Regions from separate parts of the Marinobacter sp. LV10R520-4 genome, predicted to be linked through region 2. Evidence: predicted binding sites of a transcription regulator. Region 2 holds the regulator's gene; each other region holds the start of a gene.
The links. Region 2 encodes FliA, which starts transcription of late flagellar genes. Its sites were predicted from a motif close to CTAAAGTTTNNNNNNNNNNNGCCGNTAA; they were not measured.
Positions count from the first base shown of each region.

Region 1: the regulator FliA is predicted to act here: its motif matches at 2,164-2,191, upstream of ATG98_RS09245 (methyl-accepting chemotaxis protein).
Region 3: the regulator FliA is predicted to act here: its motif matches at 2,400-2,427, upstream of flgM (flagellar biosynthesis anti-sigma factor FlgM).

Region 1 covers NZ_PDJM01000001.1:1,903,042-1,908,115, forward strand. The annotation lists gene ATG98_RS09235 (rhomboid family intramembrane serine protease) at 1-595, shown strand, start outside; gene ATG98_RS09240 (B-box zinc finger protein) at 652-2,106, opposite strand; gene ATG98_RS09245 (methyl-accepting chemotaxis protein) at 2,387-3,238, shown strand; gene acnA (aconitate hydratase AcnA) at 3,503-5,074, shown strand, end outside.
Region 2 covers NZ_PDJM01000001.1:2,779,661-2,784,734, forward strand. The annotation lists gene flhF (flagellar biosynthesis protein FlhF) at 1-911, shown strand, start outside; gene ATG98_RS13605 (MinD/ParA family protein) at 1,013-1,825, shown strand; gene ATG98_RS13610 (RNA polymerase sigma factor FliA) at 1,853-2,593, shown strand; gene cheY (chemotaxis response regulator CheY) at 2,671-3,054, shown strand; gene ATG98_RS13620 (protein phosphatase CheZ) at 3,075-3,860, shown strand; gene ATG98_RS13625 (chemotaxis protein CheA) at 3,877-5,074, shown strand, end outside.
Region 3 covers NZ_PDJM01000001.1:3,494,373-3,499,446, forward strand. The annotation lists gene mnmC (FAD-dependent 5-carboxymethylaminomethyl-2-thiouridine(34) oxidoreductase MnmC) at 1-762, opposite strand, end outside; gene ATG98_RS16945 (peptidylprolyl isomerase) at 840-1,460, opposite strand; gene ATG98_RS16950 (flagella synthesis protein FlgN) at 1,540-2,010, opposite strand; gene flgM (flagellar biosynthesis anti-sigma factor FlgM) at 2,018-2,338, opposite strand; gene flgA (flagellar basal body P-ring formation chaperone FlgA) at 2,558-3,259, opposite strand; gene ATG98_RS16965 (chemotaxis protein CheV) at 3,470-4,399, shown strand; gene ATG98_RS16970 (CheR family methyltransferase) at 4,436-5,074, shown strand, end outside.

The DNA of each region.
Region 1 (5,074 bases), 880 kb from region 2:
TATTGCCTACGTGGCCCACGCTGGCGGTCTGCTGGCAGGTGCGGTTCTGGTGGGAGCCTTGGGTAAAAGCTGGTTCCAGGTGAAAGACACGTTTTTCGAGCCGGAACCCGGAGCGGAAGATGCCGCTTTTACCGAGGCTTACGGGCAAGCTATGGCGGCTATATCTACCCTGGACTTTGAGCTGGCTAGCGCGCGCTTTGAGGCTTTGCGAGAAGCTTACCCCCAGCGCGCGTTGGTGCTGCAACATCAGCAGCAACTGGCGCAACTGCGCCCGGACCTACCAGAGTATCGTCACCTTAGCCGCGAGCGGATGGGGGATGCGCTTAGCAGGCAGCAATTTGATCAGGTTATTGCGGTATGGCAGGAGTATCTGGCCAAAGGCGAGGCGCACCATCCGTTGGCGGCGGAAGACCACAATCGTGTGCTGTTTGCCAGCCTGAAACAGCATGATTTGAGCACCGCAGAAAAAGCCTTTGAGCGCCTGCGAGGCGCTGGCAGCGAGCTGATGGTCAGCGAGGCCTGCCGGCTGCTGGTGGCGGAATTTGAAAAACGCCAGATGGCACCCAAGGCCCAGTATTACCGGCAGTGGTTATAACGCTACGCTGGCGGCACCAGGCGCTCAACAGGCTTACGAATTAGCAAGGCGGAACATTAGTCCGCTACGTTAAAGCTGGCTTTGGGGCCGCGTAATGGCTGGCGTTCCTGCGCTTGCTCCAGAAAGTGCTGAATTTCTGGGTGCTGAGGGTGTTGCGGGCACTGGCGTTGAATAAAGCCCAGAAACGCCGTGGCTTTTTCCCACTGGCCCAGGCCGTTGGCCAGGGTTTGCGCGGCCAGCAGGTAGGCTGGCACCAGTGCCTGGCTGTCGGCAAAACGCTTGTGAAAATCCTGTAGCAGTTTCAATGCCAAACGATGGTGACTGCTGCGATAAAGCGCGCCGGCCACCGTTACCGAAAGCTCGGCGTCTTGCAAACGGAATTGTGGGTCTGCCTGCTGCAGCTGCACCAGCAAATCGGCCAGGGCCTTGCCATCATTGCGCGCTGCCAGCCAGGCCATGATGCGCGGATGGTTAGCGTGCAGGCTGCGAATGTCATTGCGCGCCGCCAGCAATCGGTAAAGTTGGCCAATGCGCAGCGAGTTGTCTGGCTCGCGCTTGAGCTGTTCCAGCAGCAGAGCCTGCGCGCGATCGTAGTTGCCATCTTTCAGGTTCATGTCCAGATCGGCATCAAAGCGCTGGCTTTGGTCGCGGTGGTGCTGGTCCTCGGGTTCAATAGGGTCCTGGTAGTCCGCAGCAAAACCCAGCTCTTCCTGATACTGAAACAGCAGATAACCCAGCATGTGAAACAGCATTAGGGTGAAGGTGCTGTTAAGAAAACCTGCCAGCGGCCGCGATACCCATTCTGAAAAGTGCGTTAAAGCAAAATCCTGTGCCGCGCCAGACGCCAGCACCAGAAGAATCAGGTAACCGTAGAGCAGGAAGTAGGGGCTGCCGATGCGGGCGATCAAAGTGGCCAGGTTCAGGGGGTTTACCGCCGCGCCCACGCTGCGCTCCATGGCCAACACCATAATGCTGGCGGGCAGGGCTAGCACCACAAACGCCAGCGTCAGCAGTAATAGCAAGGGTCCCCCCAGCATGCCCGCGGCCGTCACCAGTCCGCCCATCAGCGCAAACACCAGAATCTGCAATATCACAATGTTAAAGCCGCTGCCGCTAAAGGCCTCGGCCAACGGTGGTGGCTTCAGGTGGCCTTCTGCGGTGCGATTGATAACGGCGTAGGTGTATTTCATCAACGCCAGCGCCAGCAACAGCCACACCAGCATGCCCAGCAGATTCTGAGGCACCAGGGCCGGCACCAGGGTACAGATGGCGATAACCAGCAGTGGATCAGTGTGGAATGGATAGCGGAAAAACGCCCCCAGCCGGTGCCAGAACGGCACTACCTCGGTTGCGGCCCCCAAATAGCGCATTGCCTTGCTGCACTGGGGGCAAATCCCGCGACGTTGTTTGGCGTTAGCATCTGGCATGCAGCGGGCGCAAAAATGCAGCTGGCATTCACCGCAATGCCATTTGGCCGGGTCGCCGGGGTGATAGTGGCAATAGTGTTTCAAAATGTGTCTGCGTCCTGACTGGCTTGGGTGCGGTAGCTATAATCGCAAAAGCGCTGCCTAAAGAATACGTTGTTCCCGTCGTTAACTAAAACTGGCACGCCGCTGCCACCAACCCACCCTTTTTACCTGACTAAGACGGGAAACTTAGCTTTGAAACACAAACCTCTAATTCTTCTGGCCAGCGCGGTGTTTTTGCCGCCCGCCAGGCCGGTAACGGCGTTGACATCAACCACAGTGCACGGCTCTATGTGGTTACTAAAAACAACCAGCGCCAGCTTTTGTGGTGTTTGATGCCGGTATTCTGGCGTTTTTTGCGATCAGTTTGGCCTCCGATCAGAAGCGGTCTTGGGAAATGATCGCTCTGGTGAGCGCCTTTGACAAAGAACAGGACTTGCGCGGTCGCCTTGTAGCCAGCGAAGGCGATCTGGCGGGCAGCTCGTTCAATACCATGACGGAGCGTTTTAGCGAGCTGATTGAGACTGTACGTTCGCTGTTCGGCAATCTGCGCACCAGCGCCAGTGCGTTGATGGTCGCGGGCAGCTCCACCGATCGCATTGCCGACGTCCAGCAGGCCCAGACCGACCAGGCCGCGGCGGAAGCGGCCAGTCGCTCGGCGGAAGCCTCAGCCGAAGGCGGGCGTCATATTCACAGCGCCATTGCCATGACCGACGCCACCAACACGGCGCTGACGGATTCCGCCCGCATGGTGACTGAACTGGTGGAAAAGGTTCAGTCTATCAGCAGTTTTATTGCATCTATTAACGATATTTCGGACCAGACCAATCTGCTGGCGTTGAACGCGGCTATTGAAGCCGCCCGCGCTGGCGAGCATGGTCGCGGTTTTGCGGTGGTTGCGGATGAGGTGCGGCAACTGTCGCGGCGTACCCAGGAATTCACCACGGAAATCCGCGCCACCATGGACGGCCTGGCCAATGTGTCGGAAACCACTTTGGCCGCGATTGAAATGGGGGGGACCCGCTCGCGGGAGACGCTCAATGCGATGAAGCAGACCGGTGAGGCGATTACGATTATTGAAGCGGCCATTGCCGAAGTGAACGGCATGAACCTGCAGATTGCATCGGCTACCGAGCAACAGGCAGTGGCATCCGGGCAGATCAACCAGAGCGTTTAGCTGGTGGCTGAACAAAGCCAGGACGTGTTGCGCGAAGCCAAAAAAACCCAGATCATGGTGACCGACATCGAGCAGATGATTGGCCAGGTAGATGAGCTTATCGCCGGTTACACAACTCGCTAAAATCGGCTAAAACTGACCATAGAATGAATGTTAACGCTTCACTATTCAGCCCGTGAATAGTGAAGATCTCCGTTATGGAGTTGCAGTCTACTGAAACGGTGCGATAGTAGTAGGAGCTACATTCACCGCAGGAGGCACGCTATGTCTAGTGAACTTCACAGTCAGGATAGCCTGAACACCCTTAGCAGTCTAAAGGCTGGAAACACCACCTATCATTATTACAGCTTGCCGAAAGCGGCGGCTGAGCTGGGTGACCTTGACCGCCTGCCGTTTTCGCTGAAAGTGCTGTTAGAAAACCTGTTGCGCAATGAAGACGGCACCACCGTAGACCGCAGCCATATTGATGCCATGGTGCAGTGGCTCAAAGATTGCAATTCCGACACTGAAATTCAGTTTCGCCCGGCGCGGGTGCTGATGCAGGACTTCACCGGCGTGCCCGGTGTGGTGGATCTTGCCGCCATGCGCGACGCCGTTAAGCTTGCGGGCAAAGATCCGGCAATGATCAATCCGTTGTCGCCGGTAGACCTGGTGATTGACCACTCCGTGATGGTCGATAACTTTGGCGATGCTTCAGCCTTTAAAGACAACGTGGCCATGGAGATGGAGCGTAACCAGGAGCGTTACGAATTTCTGCGTTGGGGCCAGCAGGCGTTTGATAATTTCCGCGTGGTGCCGCCCGGCACCGGCATCTGCCACCAGGTGAACTTGGAATACCTGGGCAAAACCGTGTGGCACAAACAGCTGGGCGACAAAACCCTGGCCTATCCGGACACCCTGGTAGGCACCGATTCGCACACCACCATGATCAACGGCCTGGGTATTTTGGGCTGGGGCGTGGGCGGCATTGAAGCCGAAGCCGCCATGCTGGGCCAGCCAGTATCGATGTTAATTCCCGAAGTGGTAGGCTTTAAAATCAGCGGCAAATTGCGCGAAGGCATTACCGCCACCGATCTGGTGCTGACCGTTACCGAAATGCTGCGCAGCCATGGAGTCGTGGGCAAGTTTGTCGAATTTTACGGCGACGGCCTGAAAGACATGCCGGTGGCCGACCGTGCCACCATTGCCAACATGGCGCCTGAATACGGTGCCACCTGCGGTTTCTTCCCGGTAGACGAACAGACTCTGAAGTATTTGCGCCTGACCGGCCGTGAGGAGCAGCAGGTCGAGCTGGTAGAAGCCTACGCCAAAGCACAGGGACTGTGGCGTGAACCCGGCCACGAGCCGGCGTATACCGATACCCTTGAATTGAATATGGATGAGGTCGAAGCCAGCATGGCCGGCCCCAAGCGCCCGCAAGACAGGGTGGCGCTGAAGAACATGAAAGCCGCGTTTGAACTGGTGATGGAAACCGGCGAAGGCGCACCCAAAACGAATGACAAACGCAACAACGCACTTGAATCTGAGGGTGGGCAAACCGCCGTCGGTGTCGACAACAGTTATCATCATCACTCGAGTCAGATGCTGGCTATGAACGGCCAGGAAACTCGCCTGGATCCGGGTGCGGTGGTGATTGCGGCGATTACCTCGTGCACCAACACGTCCAACCCCAGCGTTATGATGGCCGCTGGCCTGGTAGCACAAAAAGCGGTCGCCAAAGGTTTGAAAACCAAGCCTTGGGTGAAGACGTCGTTGGCGCCAGGCTCGAAAGTGGTCACAGAGTATTTGCGCGCAGGCGGTTTCCAGGGCGACCTGGACAAGCTCGGTTTTGATCTG
Region 2 (5,074 bases):
ATGCCGGGGAACTGGCGGCCATGCGTTCTGAAATAAGCAGTCTGCGCGAGCTGATGAGCGGTCAGGCTGCGCCTGCCGCGGTAAAAGACACCAGTGCCGGCGCCAATATTACAGCTCTTCAGCAGCGCTTGGCAGAACGCCTGGGTGAGTTTGGCTTAAGCCGCAAGTTGTCCGACAATCTCGCCCGCCGTCACCAGTCCGGGCGCCTGGAAGATGGCTGGAAGCAGTCTCTCAAAATGCTGGTTAACGGCGTGCGTACCTCGCGCCAGGAATGGCTGGATGAAGGCGGCGTATTTGCCCTTGTGGGACCTACCGGAGCGGGTAAAACCACTACCATCGGCAAACTTGCGGCTCGCTACGTGCTGCGCCACGGCGCCGACTCCCTAGCGTTGATTACCACCGATCGTTATCGGGTTGCGGCGCACGAACAATTGTTTGTGTTTGGCCGTATTCTTAGCGTTCCGGTACGGGTGGTTGATGAAAGCCACCCGCTGGATGAAATTCTGGATGAGTTGTCTGACCGTCGCCTGGTGTTGATTGATACCGCCGGGCTGACCAGCACCGATCGGGGCTATCAGGAGCAATTAGCCGAGCTGGTCCGCAGTCATCACAAAATCCGTACACATTTGGTGGTGTCTGCCACCAGCCAGCCGCGGATTATGAAATCCGTATGGCATTGCTATAAGATGGCAAACCTTGCCGGTTGTGTGATTACCAAGATCGATGAGGCTTTGACTCTGGGCGAAGTGCTGGGATTTGTTATGGAAACCAGTCTGCCGGTGGCTTGGTACACCGACGGCCAGAAAATACCCCAAGACTTGCACCCGGCGAAAGCGCTTGCTCTGGTGCAACTCGGTGTAGAACGTATGAAGGGTTTGCGGCAGGAGGAAGCCGTTGCCAGCGGGTCTTGAACACGCCGATTGTAAAAGCAGCAAAGCAAGCGGGCGGTACAGAACAGTGGGCAGCGGCAACGTCCGTTCCCGGTCAAACATGGCAAGAGGCCATCATCAATATGAGTAAAGCACATCCGGTTCAGGTAATTGCGGTCACTGGCGGTAAAGGTGGCGTTGGCAAAAGTAATGTGTCGGTCAACCTGAGCATTGCTCTGGCACAAAAGGGCCGTCGAGTGGTGCTGTTAGACGCCGACCTGGGGCTTGCCAATATCGATGTGCTGCTAGGCTTGAAAGTCAAACGCAATCTGCAAGACGTACTCAATGGCGACTGCGATTTGCGTGACGTGTTGGTAGATGGCCCCGGCGGCATCAAGATTGTGCCAGCCTCATCAGGTACCCAGCGCATGACCCAGCTCAGTGCCATGGAGCACGCCGGGCTGATTCACGCCTTCAGTGACATTGCCGACCAGATCGACGTACTGATTGTGGATACGGCCGCAGGCATCTCCGAATCGGTGGTCAGCTTTTTGCGGGCATCCCAGGAGCTGCTGTTGGTGGTGTGCGACGAGCCTACGTCGATTACCGACGCCTACGCCTTAATAAAGCTGATGAACCGCGATTACCGCACCAACCGCTTCCGGATTCTGGCCAATCAGGTAAACACCGAACAAGAAGGCCGGCTTTTGTATGAAAAACTGACCCGGGTTACAGAACGTTTCCTGGATGTGGCGTTACAATATGTAGGTATAGTGCCTTTCGACGAGGCCGTTAAAAAAGCGGTGCGGCGCCAGAAAGCGGTGTTGGAAGCTTACCCGCAAGCAAAGGCCTCGTTGGCTATTAGGGCTTTGGCTGAAAAAGTGGACAGTTGGCCGCTGCCATCATCGCCGCGGGGCCATCTCGAATTCTTTATAGAGCGGCTGGTCGAAGTTTAAAACACATCCCGTACAAAAAGCGGATTTATGACATTGGCGAAAGATCTCGGAGTCTACAAACGGTCGGGTGTTTCAGGCGCGTCCCGGCTGATTGAAGAGCACGCGTCCCTGGTCAAGAAAATTGCCCTCCACCTGCTGGCGCGATTGCCCGCCAGCGTTCAGCTGGAAGATCTGATGCAGGCTGGCATGATTGGCTTGCTTGAGGCGTCGCAGCGCTACGCCACGGGCAAAGGTGCGACCTTTGAAACCTACGCAGGTATTCGAATCCGTGGTGCCATGGTGGACGAAATCCGCAAAGGCGACTGGGTGCCGCGTTCGGTGCATAGAAATTCCCGGCGCATTTCCAAAGCTATCAAGGCTGTAGAGGACCGCGAGGGCCGCGAAGCCCAGGATGCCGAAGTGGCTGCCGAGCTGGATATGACGCTTTCGGAATATCACAGTTCCCTGGCTGATTCCAACAGCGGCCGGCTTTTTAGTCTGGATGAGCTCAATGAATCCGGCGAGCTGCCGATAGAACATTCAGAGACGGATGATAATCCGCTGCACGGGGTGTCAGAGTCGGCGTTTCGTAACAGTTTGGCGGCGGCCATTGAAACCCTGCCAGAACGTGAAAAACTGGTGCTGAGCCTGTATTACCAGGAAGAGTTGAACCTGAGGGAAATCGGTGCTGTGCTGGACGTCAGCGAAAGCCGGGTCAGCCAGATTCACAGCCAGGCTGCCTTGCGCTTACGTAGCCGGTTAGCCGACTGGAAAACGGACCCTACATAATTCTAGCGCCTGCAACCCGCGAGTTGCAGGCAGTGATGCAACGAGATTCGACTAGATTCCACCGATTGGAGGTCCTCTTGGACAAAAATATGAAAATTCTCATTGTGGACGACTTTTCCACGATGCGGCGCATTATCAAAAACCTGCTGCGTGACTTGGGCTTCACCAACACCGACGAAGCCGACGATGGCAATACGGCAATGCCGATGCTGAAAACCGGCAAGTACGACTTCCTGGTGACCGACTGGAACATGCCCGGCATGTCCGGTTTTGACCTGCTCAAGATTGTTCGCGCCGACGATCAGCTGAAAACCCTGCCGATCCTGATGGTGACGGCCGAAGCCAAGCGCGACCAGATTGTCGCTGCAGCGCAGGCCGGTGTGAACGGCTACATTATAAAGCCGTTCACTGCCGCCGTTCTCAAAGAAAAAATCGAAAAAATCTTTGAGCGAATTCAGTAACCGGAGAGTGGATACAAACCATGAGCAATTCAACAGGCGAGCGCCATGCCCTGGAACCAGAGCTGACGGAAAAATTAAAGCAACAGTCTGAACAGCTGGTTGAGAGCGTGCGCGCGGGCGATTATTCCCGCGCTATGGCGATGATCAGCGAGCTTGCAGAAGTGCGAGATCAGGGCTTGTACCACGAAGTAGGGCGGCTAACCCGCAGCCTGCATGAAGCCATGCGTAATTTTCAGATTGATCCGCGCAACCCCGAACAGCAAGAAGCTCTGTCAAAAATGACCGACGCCTCCGATCGTCTGGAATACGTGGTGAAAATGACGGGTCAGGCGGCGAATCGCACCATGGATCTGGTAGAAGAAAGCATGCCGGTCGCCCGTCATTTTCAAGACGAAGCCCAAGATCTGCACCAGCAGTGGCAGCGCCTTCGGCGGCGGGATATGGCACCGACCGAATTCCGCGAGTTGCACGCTCGCATGGACCAGTTTTTGGCGGCGTTGAACACCGACGCCGGCAAGCTGTACGGTAACCTCTCAGAAATTTTGTTGGCTCAGGATTATCAAGACCTGACAGGCCAGGTTATTCAAAATGTGGTCACCCTGGTGCGTGAAGTGGAAGACAACCTGGTGAGCCTGGTGGTGATGGCAGGCCACGTAGACCAGTTGACCGGTACAGTGCACCAGATTGAGGACAAACAGCCCTCGGCTGAACAGGGTGTGGGTCCGCAAATGCAGCCTGAACAACGCAAAGATGTGTTGTCGGGTCAGGATGACGTGGATGACCTGTTGTCCAGTCTTGGTTTCTGAGCAATGAGGAACAAACATGTCGTTTGATGGCGATGAAGAAATCCTGCAGGACTTTCTGGTTGAAGCCGGTGAGATTCTTGAACTGTTGTCTGAGCAGCTGGTGGATCTGGAGCAGAATCCTGACGACAGCAATTTGCTGAATGCCATCTTCCGTGGTTTTCACACGGTCAAAGGCGGCGCTGGTTTTTTGCAGTTGGATGCCCTGGTGAACTGCTGTCACTCGGCGGAAAACGTATTCGATACCCTGCGCAATCACAAGCGCAAAGTAACCTCTGAACTGATGGACGTCGTGCTGGAAACTCTGGACAACGTGAATGCCATGTTCGAAGAGGTGCGCCAGAGCGAAGCGCTCACACCGGCGCCGCAGGAACTGATTGATCGGCTGGATCAGCTGGCTTTGCCCGAAGGCGAGGTTGCTGTCCATTCAGCTGTGCCCGACACAGCACCGACCAGCGCCGACCAGGGTGACATTACCGATGACGAATTCGAGCAGCTGCTCGACGCCCTGAACGGCGACGAACCAGCACCAGCGGCTGCCAGCGAAACCAGTGCGGACAGCCCGGTTGCAAGCGGCAATGGCGACATCAACGACGACGAATTCGAAGCACTACTAGACCAGCTTCACGGTAAAGGTAAGTTCGCCGGCGCCCCGGCAGCCGCCAAAGAAACTGCTGCTGAGGCCAGCAGTGCCCAGCCAGCCAATATCTCTGACGACGAATTCGAAGCACTGCTGGACCAGCTTCATGGCAAGGGTGGCCGTCCGACAGCGGCCGCTGCGGCTGCGTCCGCAGCGCCAGCGTCTGTTAAAAAACCGGAAGCGGCCAAGGTTTCAGCAGCGGCCAAAGCTTCAGCCGAGCCGGCACCCGCCAAAGCGCCGCCCCGCGATGCGGCCCCGGCCGCTCCAGAAACCAGCGTGCGGGTAGACACCAAGCGCCTGGACGACATTATGAATATGGTGGGCGAGCTGGTGCTGGTGCGAAACCGCCTGCAACGCCTGAGTGACCAAAGCGAAGACGAACAGATGCACAAAGCAGTGGCCAATCTGGATGTGGTCACCACTGACCTGCAGGCTGCCGTTATGCAAACCCGCATGCAGCCCATCAAGAAAGTGTTTGGCCGTTTCCCGCGGGTGGTACGTGACCTTGCCCGCAGCCTGAAAAAAGAAATCAATCTGGTGATGCACGGCGAAGACACCGATCTTGACAAGAATCTGG
Region 3 (5,074 bases), 710 kb from region 2:
CACGCCGGTGGGGTAGTGATTGCGGGCCAAAAATTTATGCTGGCGTTGTTGTTCGTGGTCGTTAAAGGCTAGTTGTAACAGGCCTGTAGCGTGAAAAAAAGGCGCTTGACCGGTGCTGCTCTGGTACGTTTGAAACTGCTGATAGAAACGCTCTGCGAACAGCAGTGCAGACAGCGATAGCGCCGTTTGCGGCGAGTAGTCCACCCCCAGCTTGGCGTAAAGCGCACCCTGCCTATTGCCCGAAGCGGCCTGGCCTGGCGTCAGTGAATCCAGTATCTGTACCGACACCCCGCGCTCTGCCAGATTGCGCGCCAGGCAGGCACCGGCAATGCCGGCGCCGATAATCACCACGGAACCCGGGCGGGATGCTGGCTGTGAATCGGGTTTGTTCAGGTCGTGCCAGGCGTCGCCTTGCGGGCCGAAGTGCAGTGTCAGGCGCACTTGCCCATCCGCAAATACCAAACGGTGCAGGCCCGCCACGGCGGGTGGCCAGGCTTGCACCAGCTGTTCGCTGAATTGGGCCAGTTGCGGCCAGAGTGAGACTGCACGCTCGAGATCGTCGCGGCTAAGGGGGTGCTGCTGATGGGCAACAAAATGCAGAACGCTGCCCGGCTCAGGGCGTTGAACGATCCAATTCTGCCAACAGGTCAGAAAGTCCAGCCCGACGTCGAATTCGGCCTCGGCAAAGACCGTCTGGTGAAAGTGTGCGACTCGCTCAACGAGCTGAATCTGAACGTGCTCCGGGCTGAGCGCATCATACATCCGACTACTGGCGCCGTTTAAGTAAAGGCCACCATTTTTCAGCCAGGTTACTTCAGCATGAGCAAGGGCCGGCCCGATCATTGATCACTGGAATTAACAATCGACATGCTTTCAATCGTAACCGCCTGAAGCGGAACATCATTCATGCCCTGGCGTGACCCGGTTTGTACATTGGCAATGGCATCAATAACGCCCATACCGGAAACAACCTTGCCAAAGACCGCGTAACCAGCACTGCGCGAGTTGGGGTTAAGGAAGTCGTTATCGGTCAGGTTGACAAAAAATTGGGCGGTTGCCGAATCCGGCGCATTGGTGCGCGCCATGGCAAGGGTGCCACGCAGGTTTGGCAGGGAGCCGGTGGCCTCGTTACGGATGGGCGGCCGGGTTTCCTTGCGCTGCAGCTGTTCGGTAAACCCACCGCCTTGAATCATGAACCCTGGAATTACCCGATGAAATACGGTGTCATCATAATAACTCGAACGCACGTATTCCAGAAAATTGGCCACTGTGTCCGGTGCGACGTCTGGCCTCAACTGAAGTGTAAATTGGCCTTCGGAGGTGATGACATCCACTTTGACCAGATCCTGATTGCTGAATTCGCTGGCGCTATCATCAGCGTTAGCGGTGCCCACCAGAGCGCAGGTTGCGGTCAGAACGGAAAAGCAAAATGCAGGAAAAAAACGTTTTACAGCGGGCATGCTCTGGCTACCTTTGCAGATTGCGATTAAAAAATGTGATTTAAAGCACGGCAGAGAAGCGGAACAGGCTATTAACGCTTCAGGCGCTGGCCAGAATAGTACTGGATGACACTGCCGTATGCTGGCCACCAGCGCCGTAGAGTTTTTGCCGGCTGCTAGCACCGCGAACTATATCACTTAATCTGGCCAGGCGTTTTTGCATGTGGGCCATTACCCGGCCGTTGTTCTGGTTTAGTTGCTGGCACTGGGTCAGTGCCTGATCGGCCTGTTGCCAAAGCTGGTGAAGCTCGGTCAAGCCAGCAGCGGCAATAAAGCGGGAAGGATTGCCGCTCTCAGGACGAAAGCCCATAGCAACCAAAGCGTGAATCTTGAGCTTGGCGCGTTCGCGAATTTGCTCCAGCTGGGCGTTCTTTTCGTCAGTCAGTGCCTGCAACTGTTTCATGTCAGAGGTGGACAGCAGTTCTTTTTCATCGCGCAAAAGATCCGCCATAGCAGACAACTGGCGGATATCCTGCGCAAGAAGGTGTTTCAGATCATCAATAGCGGCCATAATTTATTCACCCGAATATGCTTTTATCCATATCAAGCATTTTCTGGGCCAATTGTTGAGCGTCTACCTTGTAACTGCCATCTTCCAGGGCGCTGCGAATCTGAGAGATCCGCTCATCGTCCATTTCCGGGAAGTCGCCCAGTTTCTGCTCTAGCTGTTTAAGATCGCGGGCCTGAGTGCTCAAATTAACATTCTCACCGCGGGCCTGCGTGCTTTGGGCTGCGGCCTTCTCTGCCGTTGCGGTTTTGGCCGCGTTGCCGGCTTTATCGGCGGTGGGGCGCTGGGTGTTGATTTGGCTTTGGTTGATTCCATTGAAGTCAACGGACATGTTGGTACCTGCTGTATTGGGTGCTGCGCCGGTCGAGGCGCAAAATATGGCCTATGACTGAGTAACGGCGGCGGTCAAAAAAGCTTTAACATATTTTTACAAAAAAATGGCCGGCTAGTTTTTGCCGCTGGTGTTTTGGCGGCAAGGGCTTCTGTGGTGTAACGGCAAGGATGTGCCGAAAAGTGCAGAAAAAGCGCCGCCTGGCTTTCCGTTGGCTTCTTACATCGGAATCAGCACCTGGCCAGGCGCGGTCACCCGCCCTTTGATGGTTCGTGAAGACTGCAGGTTTTCCACCAACACCTGCTCACCAATCGCCGCATTGGCCAGGGCCTTTCCGCGCGAACGCACGGTGAAAGAACCGCTGCTGGCGGTGATCATAACATGGTCGCCACGCTCCACGGCATCGGGTGCCGCAAGTAGATTCGGGGTAATCAGCGAGCCACTGTTAATGGGCCGGCGAACTTCCATGCCGATGATTGATTGCGCTTCGACAATGGTCCCACGGCGGCTGGCATTCACCACAACGGTCCGCTGGCTTAACATATCGGCGCGAAGGCGCTCGCCGCGGGCGAGTGGGCGGCTAGCCACCAAAGCCGGTCCGCGAATGTCTACGGTAGCACCCAGATACATGCGCCATGGTCGCTCGCCGCTGCACTCGATTAACATAGAGGGCTGGCCGGACTTCCAGGGATCACCGTTGAAATGAACGTTCAGCGGACCACTGCAGGCAGCCAATGACAATCTGGGGTCGGGTTTTGCGCTTTCATAGCTGACTTCATAGCCTGCAGCGGCCTGTTCTGTGGCAAACTGTTGCAAAAACAGATTAGCCGCAGTGTGAATGTCATGTGCGGTAGAGTTTGCCAGCGCAAACGAGCTTAGGCATAGGCCGAGCAGGGCAATGACAAGAGTGTGTTTGCGCATAATATAAAAGCGTCCTGTTTTGCCGGTGTGTTGGTAAAGCCTGCTGTGCTGCGCAAAAATAATTCCGGTGGCATCACGATTTGCGGGCACTGGCCGTTAAACCTGACATGCGATAGCGATATTTTGGCGCATGTCAGAAAAATTGCTCTTTCAAGACTCTTAAGAAAGCAAAAACTGTGCCGGTTAGCCCGGCCGTCGGGAGAAAGAACTATGGCAGGTGTATTGGACAGCGTGAACCAGCGTACGCAGATGGTCGGGAAAAACCGGCTGGAGTTGCTATTGTTTCGGCTCCGCGGGCGCCAGGTGTATGGCATTAACGTGTTTAAGGTAAAAGAGGTGTTGCAGTGCCCTAAGCTGTTCAGCATTCCCAGCAGCCTACCGGTGGTTCGCGGCGTGGCGTACACACGCGGCGCGACTATTCCGATTATTGATCTGGCGATGGCGATTGGCATGCCGGCCATCCCTCAAGAAGATCTGGCCACCAGTTTTGTGATCATTACCGAGTACAATCGCAAAACCCAAGGCTTTCTGGTGAGTGGCGTGGAAGGCATTGTGAATATGAACTGGGAAGATATTCTGCCACCGCCTAAAGGCGCAGGCCGCGATGTGTACCTGACAGCCGTCACCAAAATTGACGACAAGCTGGTTGAAATCATTGATGTAGAGAAAGTTCTTTCGGAAGTGGCTCCACTGAAGGAAGACGTTGGTGAAGGTGTTCTCAGCCGCAGTGCCGAGAGGGTTCAAGGCCATCTTCCGGTGTTGGTGGTGGACGACTCGAATGTGGCCCGGCGGCAGATCGAGCGTTGCCTGAAAGCCATAGGCATGGACGCTGTTATCCACAATGACGGCAAGCAGGCTCTGGACTATCTGGTGGAGATCACCGCCGACGGCTCCAAAGCGACAGATCATCATTCGATGATGATTTCCGACGTTGAAATGCCTGAAATGGACGGCTATACACTGGTTGCGCGTTGTAAGGAAAATCCGCTGATCAGCGAGCTGTATATTATGCTGCATACGTCCCTGAGCGGGGTGTTTAACAAAGCGATGGTTCAGAAAGTGGGGGCGGACGATTTTATGGCGAAATTCAGTCCGGACGAACTGGCCGAGCGGGTTATGGATATTATTGATGGAAAATAAACGTGTTACGTCACAGGCCATTAGAATCGAGAACGCATGAAATCTGAAATTACTCATCAGGAATACGCGGCGTTCAAAACCTTTCTGCAGGACGCATCCGGCATTCTGCTGGGTGACAATAAACAGTATCTGGTGAAAAGCCGGCTACGCCGGATTTTGGAAGACAATCAGCTTGTCTCTCTTGGGGAGTTACTTGATCGCCTGAAGCGTCCGGGCCGCAATAATCTGAGCGAGGTGGTTATAGACGCTATGACCACCAACGAAACTCTATGGTTTCGGGATAATCATCCGTTCCGCATTTTGCAGGATATTTTGTTGCCTGAGTTTGCTGACCGTAAGATGCCGCAGCCGTTACGCATCTGGTCGGCGGCCTGCTCTACCGGGCAGGAACCGTATTCCACTGCAATGGTGATCGAAGAGTATCGCCGCTTGCGGCCGGGGCGCCTGCGTGACGTGAAGATTGTCGCCACCGACATTTCCAAAACGGTGCTGGATGCGGCGCGTCGTGGCGAATATGAAACTATTGCTATTGGTCGGGGCTTGTCGCCGGAGCGGCAAAAACAGTTTTTTACCGCTGCTGCCAACGGCCGTTGGCAGATCAAACCACAGATAAAAGCGATGGTGGAGTATAAGGAAATCAACTTATTAGAGCGGTATCTTCTAGGCAAGTTTGAT